One region of the Paenibacillus sp. sptzw28 genome, then DNA from elsewhere that is predicted to be linked to it. Evidence: riboswitches for the same ligand, from Rfam matches in the RefSeq annotation. Region 1 holds a riboswitch; the other holds the start of a gene.
What was found. Region 1 has a riboswitch for cyclic di-GMP ahead of KZ483_RS28855 (F-box protein). Riboswitches for the same ligand answer to the same signal wherever they lie in the genome.

Region 1 (7,688 bases):
TTACTATTGCATTGGCGTTCGCCGTTGTCGGCGTTACGCTTACCTGATACACGCTGCTGGTCACCGTTGCCGTATAATCCAACATCCCGCTGCTGAACGAGGGGCCGAGCGTTCCGCTTGACAGCGCCAGATCGACAAGGTCGGCTGCGTTCGAGCTCACTTCGCGGTACACCTTGACGGAATAGGTTTTCGTCGTTCCATCCTGCGCCCAGACGGCCACGTTAATGAGGTTGTCTCCCTCATTGAGCGGCAGCGGCCGGGATGTCGTTCCGCTCGCCACGATGGTTCCGTTCACCGTGATGACCGCTCCGTTGTCGGCCGCCGTCGGCGTTACCGACACGGCGTATACGTCATTGGTCACCGTCGCCGTGTAGGTCTGCGTCCCGCTGCTGAACGATGGGCTTAGCGTTCCGCTCGACAGCGCCAGATTGATCAGGTCCGCATTAGGGCCCGCCTCCTTGCGTACCGTCACGCGATACGTCATTTGGGTCGTGCCGTCCTGCGCCTTTACCACTACCGTAATCGGATTGTCGCCCGGATTCAGGGCGATGGCCGACGATGGCGTTCCGCTCGCGACCAGCTTCCCGTTCACGGTGATGCTGGCATTCGGATCGGCAGCCGTCGGGGTGACCGTAATGCTGTAGACACTGCTCACTACAGTGGCCGAGTATTCGGCCGTCGTGCTGCTGAACGCCGGGCTGAGCGTGCCTTCCGATAAAGTAAGGCCGCTGAGCTCCGCGCCAGTGCTTGCGGCACGGGTGACGACCAGATTGTACGTTTTCACGGTCGCTCTGTCCTGTGCTGTCACCGTTACCGCGATCGGATTTTGTCCCACCTTCAGAGCAATCGGAGGCGAGGCCGTGCCGCTGGAAACGATTGTCCCGTCTACCGTGATGATGGCGTTCGGATCCACCGCTGCAGCCGTTACGGTCACACTTGCAATCTCATTGGCGACGGTCGCCGAATATGCGGTTACCGCGCTGCTGAACGCCGGGCTAAGCGTGCCTTCCGATAAGGCCAGACTGCTCAGGTCCGTGCTGTTGCTTGCGCTTCGGGTCACAATGACGGTATAGGTCTTCGCCGTCGTGCCGTCTTCCGCCGTCACCAGTACATCGATCCGGTTGTCCCCCACATTCAGCGGGATCGCCGCCGAAGCCGCTCCGCTCGCCACGGCTTTTCCGTTCACCGTCAGCGTCGCGTTCAGATCCGACGCGGTCGGGGTAACCGTCACGCTTGTCACCGTACTGGCCACGGTCGCGCTGTAGCTCTGCACGCCGCTCGCAAATACCGGGCTCAAGCTTCCGCTCGACAAGGCCAGATTGCTCAAATCCGCATTCGTGCGTGCCGCGCGGGTAACGTTCAGGCTGTACGTTTTCGTCGTCGTTCCATCCTGCGCCGTGACCGTCACCGTAATCGGGTTATCCCCCGGATTCAGCGGAATCGGGCCGGACGGTGCGCCGCTGGCTACCAGTTTGCCGTTCACCGTGACCGTCGCGTTCGGGTCGGCCGTCGTCGGCGTTACCTTCACGCTGACCACGCTGTTCCCTACCCCCGCCGTATAGCTCGTCACGCCGCTTGCAAACGCCGGGTTCAAGCTTCCCTCGGACAACGCCAGATAGCTTAGGTCCGCGCTGCCCGATGCTGCGCGGGTCACCACGACGTTATAGGTCATCTGCGTCGTTCCGTCCTGCGCCGTCACCGTCACGGCGATCGGGTTGTCTCCGGCATTCAGCGAAATGGCCTGCGATGCCGTACCGCTATTCACCAGCGTTCCGTTCACCGTGACCGTCGCGTTCGGATCGGCCGTCGTCGGCGTCACGGTCAGGCTGTAGACGCTGTTCGCCACCGTGGACGTATAATCCGTCGCTCCCATGCTGAACGCCGGACTTAACGTCCCGTCCGACAGAGCCAAATCAGTCAATCCCGCACTGTTGCTCGGCGCTCGGGTGACCGTCACGGTGTACGTCTTCGTCGTCGTGCCGTCTTGGGCGGTGACCGTCACATCGATCGGGTTGTCCCCAATGCTGAGCGGAATCTCCCCCGATGCCGAACCGCTTGGTACCAGCGTTCCGTTCACCTTCACCGTTGCATTCGCATCCGTTACCGTCGGCGTAACGCTCACGCTGCTGACACTATTGGCCACCGCCGCCGTATAGCTCGTCACGCCGCTGCCGAACGCCGGGCTCAAGGTGCCCTGCGACAGCGCCAGGTTGTTCAGGCTTGCGATCGCGCTCGCTGCGCGTTTCACCGTCACGGTGTACGTCTTCGTCGTCGTGCCGTCCTGCGCCGTCACCGTTACGTTGATCGGGTTGTCCCCGACGTTCAGCGGAATGCTTGGGGATGCCGAACCGCTCGCTACCAGGGTCCCGTTCACCTTCACCGTCGCGTTCGGATCCGCCAGGGTCGGGGTGACCGTGATGCCGGTCACATTGTTCGCTACGCTCACCGTGTACTGCTGCACGCCGCTGCCGAACGCCGGCGCCAGGCTTCCCTCGGACACCGACAGGTAGGTCAAGTCCGCGCTGTTGCTCGGCGCGCGGGTGACCGTCAACGTATACGTTTTCTTCGTCGTCCCGTCCTGCGCCGTCACCGTCACGTTGATCAGGTTGTCGCCGACGCTAAGCGGGATCGCCGCAGACGCGGTGCCGCTCGCCACGGTTTGCCCGTTCACCGTGACAGTCGCGTTCGGTTCCGCCGACGTCGGCGTCACCGTCACGCTTGTTGTGCTGTTGGCCACGGTTGCGCCGTAGCTCTGCGTGCCGCTGCTGAACGCGGGGCTAAGCGTTCCCTGCGACAGCGACAACCCGCTTAATTCGGCGTTGCTGCTCGGCGGACGGGTGACCGTCACCGTATACAGCTTCTGCGTCGTCCCGTCTTCCGCCGTGACGATTACCTTGACAATATTGTCCCCCACGTTTAAGGGAACGGTTGACGGGGTGCCGCTGGCGACAACCTTGCCGTTCACCGTTATCGTCGCACCCGGGTCCGCCGCCGTCGGCGTCACGTCCACGCTGGTGATGCTATTGGCCACGGTGGCCGAATAGCCTGTCACCCCGCTGCTGAACGCCGGGCTTAACGTCCCCTGCGACAGTGCCAAATTGCTCAAATTGGCGTTGGTGCTCGCCTGCCGGTACACAATGACGGAGTACGTCTTGCGCATCGTCCCCGCCGCCGATGTTACGACCACCTTAATGGTATTGGCCCCCACATTGAGGGAAACCGGCGAGGAGGCGCTGCCGCTCGCCACGCTCTGTCCGTTGACCATCACCGTCGCGTTCGGGTCGGAGGTCGTCGGGGTAAGCTGCATGCTCGTCACGCTATGGGCCACCGTCGCGGAATAGTCCGTCGTTGCGGGGTCGAATGCCGGCGTCATTGCCCCTTGCGACAACGTCAAATTGCTTAGATTCACGTCCTGCTCCGACACGGTAACCGTACTCGAGTCCGTATAGTGCCCGTCGTCCGTCGTCGCGGTAATGACTGCCGTTCCCGGACCGACCGGCGTGACGACGCCGTTCTGGTCTACTGTCGCCACCGCAGGCGTATCCGATACCCAGCGCACATTCTTGTTGCTTGCCGTGCTCGGCAGCACTGCCGCGCTTAGCTGCCCCGTGCTTCCGCCCTGTACCAGCGAAAGGGCCGACGGCGTCACGTCGACGCCTGTCGCGGGGATATAGTAATTGATCCGCAGAATCGGTCGCTTCGTGGAGTCGGAATATTCAGAGGAAGCGAATATTTTATAGTTCGCTACATTCGTAGCTTCGTCTTGATCGACAATTTCCACGCCGTAGTTCGGCTTGCCGCCTTCGACCCACTGCCGCACCGTACCGGTCAACGTAAAGGTTTTCCAGGTGTTAGGCGTGTAGCTGACCGATTGGATGTCGACCGTCGCGGCGTCGTATAAGGGCTGGTTGTTCCATGTTGTTTCGCCAGCCGATGCAGCAGTCCCGCTCTTGTTCCCTTCCACCCAAGGCTCGAGAATCTCCCGCGCGCCCATGGAGACGGTATTGTTGGCTGCGTCGAGGAGATAAAGCTCCAGCGTCGCGCTTGTAATAATGGCATTGGCGGGGATGGACGACATGTCGAATTTGTGCAACGCCCTCTTTCTGTCATTCACATAAGCCGCAACACGGCCAACATATGTCCGGTCGTAAGCGCCCCAGTTGGTATCAGGATAGGTATTATATTCGTGGACACTGGTATCGTCTGTACCGACATACCCGTTCAGCCCTTGCTGCAGCACGACCTGCGTCGTAGTGACCGGCTTGTCGCTCGCAGCGGGGGCTCTGACGGTTACCGTGCTTGTCGCCGTTAACCCGTCCGCCGTCGTCGCTGTGATCGTGGCATTCCCGAGGTTGGCGCCCGGCGTCACGTATCCATTCGCGTCCACCGCCGCGACCGAAGAATCGCTGGACGTCCACGTCACACTCTGATCCGTGGCATTATCCGGTGTAAAGTCGGCTTTCAGCCTGGTGCCGCTTCCTCCCTGGATTAGGGTAAGCTCCGCAGGCGCAACGGTGAAGTCCGTAGCCGGTACGCTATATGTGATCGTTAATTTGGGACGGGTGGTTCCTTCGCTGGAATCGAATCCCTTGTTGAAATCTGACGCATCCGTGGAATTATCTCTCTTAAGCATGATTCCGTAGTTCGCTGCCGTTCCAGACACCCACTGCTGCGTCAGACCCAGCACATCGAATGCATTCCAGGAACCGTTCGCAACGCTTGTCGTCATCTGGCTTGAAATTGGCGTCGTGTTATAGATTGGGGTGCTTACCGCGTTGTTCCAGGTAAGCGTATTCTCCTGCCAATCCTTTGTCACTTGATGGATAGCGATTGGCACATTGGTGGTTCCTATGTTGCTGCTCACCCTGGCATCATTTAAGTACAGCTCCAGCTTCGCGCTCGTAATCTCGGCGTTCTGCGGGATGGACGCAAGATCGAATTGGAGAAACGTATATCTCTGCCCGGTCGCCAAATTACCAATGATAAGCGCTGCTGAATTGCCAAAGTTCGTTGTTCCCTGTTCTTGCGCGACGAGCGCATCCTTCATAGCGGTATACCCGTTAGTCCAGTACTGCAACACCCTCGTCACAGGCGTTGCCGCCGCAGCTGCGGAGGTGGGGGACAAAAGTAAGGATGCAACCGCTGAAAATACCATGAGTCCGCTGAGTGTTGCGGAAACGATGCGTCTGAATAACCCGATTCGTTTTCGTTGAGTAAATTGCATGATGGAAACCCTCCGTAATTTTTTTGTTATCCCCAAGCCGGAAACAGACAGGCGTTATGATTCGAGGAGAAGATTTTCAAATCCCCGTATCACGGCTATGCCTGCCCGCATTCCGTTATCGTAATAATGCCTCCTTCATATCTCCGGATCGCTTGGCCGATAATCAGCATATCCCGTCCATCCGTTAGCGGATAAATAACTCCGGCGTTGACGTGAAGCGGCATAAATAAGTGTGCTGGTAACCTTATCTTTCAGCTGCATCACCCCTTTCAAATAACAGAAACCCCCGTCTACTGTTGCTAAATAGACGGGGGTTTCCGCCGTATTCGGTAACTGGCTGGCATGTTGGATGCATTCGATCCACTTAAGCCCCTATAGCTTTGCGTCACCACCTTTCAGTGGCTTTGCCGTTGTCGTACGAAGTATTTAATTGTCGTTTACTGCGTTGGTTGACTGTCGAATACGAATTAGTTAACTTGAACCGTGTATATACGTTTTACCATGATCTTCTTTTTTTTTGGATGGCTTTTTTTAAAATCATGAGATGGATTTTTTGGATTTTCAGTTGAGCGAAACGTTTCAATCGGACTTTTCCGGACAGAAAAAAACCGGTCACATTCAGTGTGGACCGGGTCTATCATTAACGCGGCAACTGGGCCGGCCTGTCGAACAGTAATCCGACGAGAGGCTTTAGTGCCTTGACTCGTCCCTAAATAGAGTTGCAGGACGAGAACGGACTTGTTCATTTCTGTAACGAAATGAGAAAACAGCGCACCACGCTGCTGTCAAATTGCGTTCCGCAATTTTTAACAAGCTCGAACCTCGCCTCTTCCTCCGTCATGACGGTAGGGCCGCTTGGAAATCATACTGTCATAGGCCTCGATAACGGCGCATATGCGGGCAAGATAGGGGATTTCTTCGCCGGACAAGCCTTCCGGATACCCTTTACCGTCCCATCTCTCATGATGGTAACGAACGACCGCGATAACTTCGGGGTCCTGTATCGAGAGATTTTCAAGCAGTTCGGCACCCAATTGCGGATGCAGCCGCATTAAGTTTAACCGCATTGGGTTAAGCGGTTTCCTATTGCGGAGCACTTCGCCCGGAATCATGGTTTTGCCCACATCATGCAGGAAACAACCGCGTATCAGAGCAGTCGTGTCTCGGGAGTCAAGTCCGAAAGATGCAGCCGCATTCCCGGCTAAAAGGGCGACTCTTTCCGAATGTCGAAAGGTGTCCGGGCATTTTCTTTGCAAGAATCCCATCCATTTGTCCACGGTTAACGATTGAGCTTTGCTGCTTAAGGTTCGAATAGCAGTGCCGGTTTCACTGATCATTCGTCCTTCCCCTTTCTCGTAAGAAACCGCATTGAATATAAAGAGGAACCTGACTTATCAATTGTTCCATTCATTAATTTGTACCATGCTCAATCCGTTTTTTGGATGGATTTTTTAAAACTAGTGGGATGGATTTTTTGTCTGCCACCAATCAAAACCCCGGCTGATGCTTCCGGGTCATATACTCGGCGTACACGATTTGCCAGGATGGGATTATTTGCTCCGGCGTTACATATCCATCAGACCATGATTTCTCCTTTTTGTTCCCGATACTGGGATGGATACATTCCTGTTTCACGTTTGAAAATCCGGCTGAAATAGTTTGGGTCAGGATACCCGACGAGTTCTGCAATATCTTTGGCGAGCCAACCCGGATGTTCCACCAATAGTTTCTTGGCCGTCTCGATTCGGAGCCTCACGATATATTTGGCGGGCGAGAGCCCTTTGTATTTGATGAAAACTTTACTCAGGTAAGAAGGCACAAGACCGAATCTCTCAGACAGCGTTTGATGATTAATTTGCTCTGTGTAATGTTCCAGCAGAAACTGTTCGATTTTTTCCGCCAATTTATCGTTCTCCCTCTCGCCTTTATCGTTCTTGTTATAAAAGGAGAGGAAGTCAATAATTGTGCACGTATAATTGAAAATTGCTTGGTAATCCTTTGATTGCAGGACCATCTGGTTCACATCGATTTCGAGCATTTCGCCGGTGTAATAAGCAGCTTTCCCCGTATGCTGGGATAGGAGCGTTAAAATTCGCTGCAGCTTTCTTTCCAGAATGTTCTGCCTCAGAGGTCTTTGCTTCCATTTTGCAAGCAGTAATTGAATCTCTGCCTTGAACAGATTGATGTTTTCCCGCTCCAAAGCCGCTGCGAGCTTCCGTTCCATAGACGGATCGGATTCCACTTCGAAGACCGGCGGCTGGGCATCCTTTATAAATAAACGGACTGGAGCGCCGAATAAAATATGTTTATACAGCATGGAACGGGCAGTTTGCGAAATCGACGCCGTATCTTCCAGGTTGGAATAATATCCGCTGGAGACGACGGATACATGCAGCTGAGTTCCCAAACGAGCCGTAATGGCAGCCAACCATTCCTCTTCGCTTCCCGTCTGTCTGTTTTGAAA
Region 2 (7,688 bases), 300 kb from region 1:
CCGCTTATTTTATCGCTGGCGCCGCCCTTGTAAGATATGTTATTCATGAACACATGGGTGCCAACGGCGAAGTTGAAGTTACTTTGCCCGTTGCGCACAGACGTATTATTGGTGAGCTTAATCGATCCCGGGTTGCTGTTGTAAGTGAAGCCGTCTTGTTTATTCAGGTACGCAATGGAATTTATGACTATATGGTCTACGGCGATTTGACTGCCGCCCAATTTGAACCCGTTGCCGTCGCTGTTAGCTGTCGATACGCCCGATGAAGTCTGACCGTTGTGGTGGGCAACACTGTTCTTGATCGTTACCGGTGAAATGGGTCCTGTTTCTGTTTTAGTGAACAGATCCCAGCCGTCATCGGTGTTGTAGGCTGCGATGCAGCCGTCAAACACATTACCTGGCCCAAGCGTCAGCTTCGCGGCGAAGCCGTCGGCATCCTCTCCGTTGTCCGGATCGAAGTTATCGTGAGAGTAAGTGTTTATGATTACGTTATTGCTGGGCCATTCGCTTCTCGGAGCTGTCGAACTGTATGCGCTGAGCTGCAGCCCCGAATCCCGGTTGTTATGGACGTCGACGTTATCAATCCGGTTAAAGTGGCCTGATACGAAGATACCGTTATCGGCGGCTCCTTTAATTTCGAGCCCTTTGATCGTCCAGTAGCTGCCGTCGATTCGAATCCCCCTGTCGTTACTTCCGACATTGGTGAAGCTGTAAGGCTCCGAGGAAAAATCGAGCACAGGCTTCTCCGCTTCGAAGGGAACGATTTGTTTCCTGGCGTCCTGCGTACCGCTGTTCGACTGTATAATCCTGATTTCCGACGAATAAGAATACGTTCCGCCGCGCATGTAGATCACTCCTCCGGGCGGGAGCTTCGCGATAGCCGAGCTTAACGTAGTCGGACTGATCAGCGTCCCGGAATTACCGTCCAATCCATCCGGCGAAACATAGAAAACGCCGGGTGAAGCTGTATCGGAAGGAGCTGGAGCCGGTGGTTCAGTCGGGGCAGGCACCGGCCCGGGAGCGGGTTCAGTCGGCGATGTCTCATTGTAATAGCCCGTTACGTTGACATTGTCGAATTTGGCGAATGTCTTGTAAGCCACCAAGCCAACAGCTCCGGAAGTCAAGCTTGAATCATTAGCCGTTAACTGTAAGGTTCCATCTATGTACATGCTGATCGTTGTACCGTTCAATTCAAGCTTCACCGTATACCATGTGCCCTCAGCAAGCGGAAAATCCTTCGTTGACAGCGTTGTGGTTGAGCCGTCTATTTTCCTCCGAATCTCCAGTTTGCCTCCGTCGCTGTTAAATAAAGACGCCGCATAGAAATTGTTGCCGTCTTTATAACGTCCGGCTACATAAGTGCGGTTGCTGCCATTCCATTTGTCCACTTTAACTTTGGCTTCAACGGAATAATCCGTCCATGACTGGTCTCCAGCCATTGCCCGTCCCTCGTTCATACTGGATTGATAATAGACATAAGTACCACTGTCTCTCACAACAGACCAAGTACCCTTCTGAGCGGTCCAATTGCCAGCGGTACCGTTCTCAAAATCATCACTGAAGGTTGTGGCTGCTAGAACCGGAGCAATCATTAGCATGCCGCAATCAAGACAAAGGAAAGAACAGAAGCGGCGATTTTTGCTAATTTTTTTCGACCCATGAACATAACCCTCCTCAGGCGTTTTCGGAGAAAACGCAGCATCGTAAGCATAATCAGGCGTTTTCGGAGAAAACGCAGCATCGTAAGCATAATCAGGCGTTTTCGGAGAAAACGCAGCATCGTAAGCATAATCAGGCGTTTTCGGAGAAAACGCAGCATCGTAAGCATAATCAGGCGTTTTCGGAGAAAACGCAGCATCGTAAGCATAAACCCTGTAAATCTGATATTTTCCTTCTATCATCACGACAACAAAAAAGAACCCTCTATACTGACAGGAAGGTTCCGCTGATATCACCATCCTTCGGCGGCTGGCTGGCATGCGGCTTTCGCCGCAGAAGCCCCTTTAGCTTTGCGTCACTGGCTTTCACCAGGTTTGCCTTATCGAGATTGATCAAAAAATATGTAGAATCATGTCGAATCGCCTTTATTATACAGGAGGTGGGAGATATCTGTTTATGGTTCGAAGGATTTAATTATTAAACACAGTTATTTGGGGCTTACTTCATGATTTGATAGAACGATAAGGTCAAGCAGTTCCCGCAAATCGCTAATAATCATAGCCGGCTGATGGCCGGTATCGGGCCGGAAGCCTCTTCTGCTCAGCCATATTGCACGCCAACCCGCTTCCAGCGAGGTGATTACATCGTTCTCCCACGCATCGCCGATATATAAGCAGTGTTCTGGCAAATGTCCGGTAACCCGGCTGATATGCTCAAAGACACGCGGGTCCGGCTTCGCGATTCCTACCGCGTCGGATATAAAGATCCGGTCCTTAGGTACTAAACGGTCCAGCTTAAGGGCACGGATTTTGACCATCTGATGATCTACCGGTCCGTTGGTGAGAATTCCGACATCAAGACCGCGCTGCCGAAGAGCCGCTATTAACTCCTCCGCACCCGAGGACAGCATAATTTGCTGCTGCCCTTGCAAATAACGGGACTGAATGGCCGCCGCCGTCTCCTTGCTCATTTCAATGCCAAGCTCCCCGAATGCGAGAATCAGCCGCTGCATCCGTACATCCTCCAGGCTGAGCTTCCCCTCCTTGTAGCTGTCCCACAGCCGGTCGCTGTAGTGGCGCACTCTGCGGAACAGCGTCCCGAGCTCCAGCTCTGCGGCAGTTTCTGGAGACATGGTATCGGCGACGGCCGCCCGAAACGGCTCCAATTGGTCGTAAAGCGTATCGTCAAGGTCGAAGAAAACGGCCCTGATGTTCTGCAGGAAGTCCTTCATTTGTTCTTTCTCTCCTTTATTTTGAAGCATTTTATTAATCGTTCCGGTTACTTCAATAACTTCACGCTTGCCAAAAATTCTCGTACGTCATTCGGAGACTTTAGGATGATTATTTTCTTTTCATTCGATAAACTTTGAAGTTTTGCCAAAATCTTTGGCCTTTGTTTTGCTGGATTTTGCCAAGCCCATTTCAGAAATTGAGGGCTTAGCCTCTCCTCGCAGCCTTCGGAGAACAAGAAGGCAACATCATTTTCGGTAGACAAGACCGTGTAAAAAGAAAGGTGAGTGCTGGAAATGGCTAATTACGATCGTACAGCCCATCTGAAGAGCATCCAAGCCCAACGGAAGGCAAGCACCTTAGAGAAGGTAGGTCAGGCGATCTCACGCCTCTTACGAGTCAACAAGAGCATCAATTTCAATAGCCTATCAGAAGAATCGGGTGTCTCGCAAGCGAGTTTATATAACCATTCAAATATCCGCCAGAGGATTGAATACTTACGCTGTCAACAATTACAAGCACCTACTACGAAAAATTTTAGTTGCATTCATTGAGTTAACGGAGGTTAGTGACACAAGTAGAGAACATGATTTCGTTGAAACGGGGGCGTGAACCCAACGTCTTTAATCTGGTTGGAGTCTTGGTCAACTAAATTTACATTAGAAACTTATATAAATTTGTGATATAGTTTTATTCATGGAACCTAAAAATAACCTGACTGAGTTGAACGTTAGCGACTTCGCTATGGTGTTCGAAGATTTAACGAGGATTTTCATTCGGTTGCCGTCAATTGAAAAACTAAGCTTTACTACACTTTCCGTCCTGCACACGTTGTCCCTCAAGAGTCCCATGCGGCTTACTGAGTTGACAGTTAATGAACAAGTTACGCAGTCGGCAGTCACACAGCTGGTGACACGACTTGAACGTGACGGGCTCGTCGAGCGCCGACCAGATCCAAATGATGGCCGAGTCGTTCAAGTGCATATTACCGCGCTGGGGGCAAATGTTATTGATTCGCGTCGATTGGATCGCATTGCGCAACTTTCGAAATTCATGGAAGGGCTCACTCTGGAAGAAAAACAAGCAATTGCGTCCGCAATACCCGCATTGAGGCGTCTGGTCGAACTGGGAAATGATTCATAGTCTCCGCCGAGGTTGCCTTTTCCATTGTTCATACCCGGGTGGTCGAACGAAACAAACGAATACAAGGAGGAACATTTATGACAACAGCTCCTTTCGTGCTTGAACCGAGTCCGATCTACGTATCGGATGAGTTACTTGCTGATCTTCAAAATCGTTTAAAATCCACTAGATGGCCTCTCGATGCCGGTAATGATGACTGGTTTTACGGTGTTAGTCGGAACTACCTTGAGGAACTCGTCGACTATTGGATTAACGAGTTTGACTGGCGCAAATCCGAGAAGGCGATCAACGCCTACGAACACTATAAAGTAGATGTTGACGGAGTACCTGTGCACTTTATGCGTAAACCTGGCGTGGGGCCCAACCCTGTACCATTGATCCTGTCCCATGGCTGGCCCTGGACGTTCTGGCATTGGTCCAAGGTCATTGATCCACTAGCGGACCCTGGCGCATTCGGGGGCGATCCGGCTGAAGCATTCGACGTAATCGTGCCCTCACTTCCTGGCTTTGGATTCTCGGCGCCACTGCCAAACAACCCGGACATGAACTATTGGAAAATTGCCGATCTCTGGCATACGCTAATGACCGATACTCTCGGCTATGCGAAATACGCGGCAGGGGGATGCGATGTAGGTGCTCTCGTGACCGGTCAACTGGGACACAAATATAGTGACGAGCTCTACGCAATACATATCGGGTCTGCTCTAAAACTGAGCTTTTTTAATGGAGATCGCGCTTGGGATTTCTCTGGAGGCCGTCCCATTCCCGACAACATCACTGAGAAAATCAGATCGCAGATTTTGGAGATTGATCGCCGTTTCGCATCGCATCTCGCCGTTCACGTTCTTGATCCCGGCACACTCGCCTACGGACTGAGCGACTCGCCAGTTGGAATGCTCGCATGGATCCTAGAACGATGGGCCAAATGGAGTGACAATAACGGCAACGTCGAGAATGTCTTTACAAGGGACGACATCCTTACGCACGCAACAATCTTCTGGGTAAACAACGCAATCGAAACCTCGATGCGCGTCTATGCGAACAATAACCGTTATCCATGGACACCTGCTCATGATCGCTGGCCCGTAATTGAGGCACCAACCGGTATAACCTTTGTGGGCTACGAAAATCCGCCGGGTATCACGACCGAAAATCGCGTACCTAATTTTCTCGACAGCGATCGGGCTCCTTGGTATAAACATGTCAACATCACAGCCCACGAACATGGTGGACACTTCATCCCCTGGGAAATTCCGGACAAGTGGGTTGAGGATTTGCGCCGCACCTTCCGAGGACGTCGATAAAAGATTCAACAGGATCGAGCTTTCAATAAAGGATCGCGGTTCTTTGGTCGTTTACGATAATTAAACATAAAGTATTCCACATATTAGTCATGCATAATATGTAGAACCCTTTATGTTATTTGATTTTCTTAAGTTTAGGTCTTGATAATTTTCAGTCTACTACTTTATTTTCTTCTAACACCAGCTTTTTACGAATTAGTGGTTCGGGATGGTGCGGAAGATTGCTCGTTCCGATAAAGGGCTCGGGCGTATTTCCGAACCCAGGGAATGATCCAGTAATCCCCGCCAAAGCGGCCCGCGTTCATCCCGGCTGCCAAGAGGAAAAATTGGATGAGGATTAGGTTCGGATTGAGGCTAATCGCCCCGGCAAACAAAAAATTGAAGTTCATGAAGATGCCCATGAATGCCGAGAACATCGTGAGAGTACCTGTGATCAAGGTAAGACCGACGAGAAACTCCCCCCATGGGACCAGGAAATTAAAAACATCCACATTCGGCAGGGTAAAGCCTTGAAGGAAGTCCCCGTACCATTGTTGAACGACAGGCTTTTCTCCATCCGCTTTGGCAATCGCCCCCTTCATAAATCCGGAAGCATCAAACGGTTTGTCGTTGGTTAATTTCCCCCACCCGGCCGAGATGAATTTCCATCCCACATACAGCCGCAACACAGTCAAAAGTCCTGCCGCTACCCTACTGTTTCTCAACCAATTCATCATGAAAAATCCCTCCAGTCAAGTATTTCGTCATCCTAGTTTGCACCAAGAAACGTGTGGCGTTGAATCACTTTCCATGTTTCCATAGGGAACAATTTTAAACCTAAAGACACATATTTGCACCGAGGAAACATTTAGTGATTCTAATATACGATGAAGAAAGGTTTTTGTAAACCGAACAATTGTTAGCCAATTGAAATTATTTTATCAATACTACGCAACTTGCGTCTTATCCGCGGCAGAATGGCCGTGGCCTTCCCCTCCCATGACACGTTTGTGAGTAACAATTAAATCCATGTCCGCTAAGGTTGAAAAGGGGTTCGCCAAATCTTTGTAAACTCTTTTCATGCTTTCCCCCGAGGGGGGAATTTTATCGCAGATGCGGTCCGGATAGAAAACGGAGACTCAATTATGGTGGTTAACATTACACATCATTAAGCGTGAAAAAAAGCCCCCTCCTTTACGAAACTAAGGAGTGAGGCTTCATGCCGCCTATTATATCAAACCCGTCAAATGACCTCGGGACGAAACTCCACCTTCGCTCCGCCGGCCGCTGAGAGCGGAATAGAGAGCATCCGCTCCGCGTCCATTGTCCGCAGCATCGGATGCAGAGGAGAGAGCTCGACTACATCCCTCTTGAGCCATTTGTCTATATCCTCCTGCTCGAGTATGGCCGGCATCAGTTCCTGATAAGGGGAGACGAGCCAATTGGCTCTGGTCATTAGAAGGGTGCAGGTCCGCATTTCCTCACCCGAAGCCGAGCGGAATATATCATAAAGACCGGCGATTCCAAACGTCCCGCTGCGCATCGTAACCTTTACCCTTTCCGTCTCCTTGCCGACAGTCCTGCTCACGTAAAACCCCGTGCATGGAATAATGCAGCGCTGCTTCTTCATAACCCGGTCAAATATCGGCTTCCACAGCATGGTCCGGCAGTCCATCCGAAGCGAGTCCTTAGCCCAGTATGGCATCAGTCCCCACCTGCATTCGTCAAGCACCCGGCTTTCCTTATGCTCGAAGATCGCCGAGACCGACTCGGTCGGATTGATTTCGTGACGGTTCGATGTATAGAACAGGACTTTCTCGATTTGAAACCGGTCAGTAAGCTCCGAAGCCTCTGCCGTAATGGATATGGCTTGGCACATGCGAATCACCCGCCTCTTCATGTTTTGACTAGTGTTTTCCACTTCAGCCATAATCATGTACAGAAAACGTAACTTTAATGCCAAGTAAAGTTTAAAGAATCTCCGCTCCGTTTAAAGTTACCAAGACGGGGGAGTCTATATGAGTGAAAAAAAGCATGTTCCGGAAATAAATATAATGCGAGCCATAGCCATGATTGCCGTGGTGCTGATCCATTCTACAAGCGGTGCTTCTCTGCAGCCGGCACTCGCGTTATCCTTCAACGGCGTTTATATGTTTCTGAATAAATTTTCGATTTTTGCGGTCCCGCTGTTTATTTTTATAAGCGGCTTTGTACTGGTTTACACCTATCAGGATAAACCGCTTGATAAACGGACCATTCTCACTTACTACAGAAAAAGAATGACCAACATCGTCGTACCTTACTTTTTATTTTCACTGTTTTACTTCATGCTGAATTATAAAAGCGGTGCTTACAGCGCATTTACGGCACTCAA

Region 2: it holds a riboswitch for cyclic di-GMP, as region 1 does, so the genes downstream of both, KZ483_RS28970 (LamG-like jellyroll fold domain-containing protein) here and KZ483_RS28855 (F-box protein) in region 1, are expected to answer to the same signal.

What each region holds. Positions count from the first base shown of each region.
Region 1 covers NZ_CP080545.1:6,075,937-6,083,624, forward strand. Annotated here, with positions in the region: gene KZ483_RS28190 (cadherin-like beta sandwich domain-containing protein) at 1-5,224, opposite strand, end outside; gene KZ483_RS28855 (F-box protein) at 5,320-5,448, opposite strand; cyclic di-GMP riboswitch class I at 5,550-5,643, opposite strand; gene KZ483_RS28195 (HD-GYP domain-containing protein) at 6,031-6,561, opposite strand; gene KZ483_RS28200 (response regulator) at 6,801-7,688, opposite strand, start outside.
Region 2 covers NZ_CP080545.1:5,774,373-5,782,060, forward strand. Annotated here, with positions in the region: gene KZ483_RS26720 (right-handed parallel beta-helix repeat-containing protein) at 1-1,010, opposite strand, end outside; partial or broken gene KZ483_RS28970 (LamG-like jellyroll fold domain-containing protein) at 1,068-1,979, opposite strand; cyclic di-GMP riboswitch class I at 1,961-2,048, opposite strand; gene KZ483_RS26725 (HAD family hydrolase) at 2,147-2,920, opposite strand; gene KZ483_RS26730 (DUF6262 family protein) at 3,185-3,442, shown strand; gene KZ483_RS26735 (MarR family winged helix-turn-helix transcriptional regulator) at 3,585-4,031, shown strand; gene KZ483_RS26740 (epoxide hydrolase family protein) at 4,109-5,335, shown strand; gene KZ483_RS26745 (DoxX family protein) at 5,524-6,051, opposite strand; gene KZ483_RS26750 (SOS response-associated peptidase) at 6,558-7,277, opposite strand; gene KZ483_RS26755 (acyltransferase) at 7,333-7,688, shown strand, end outside.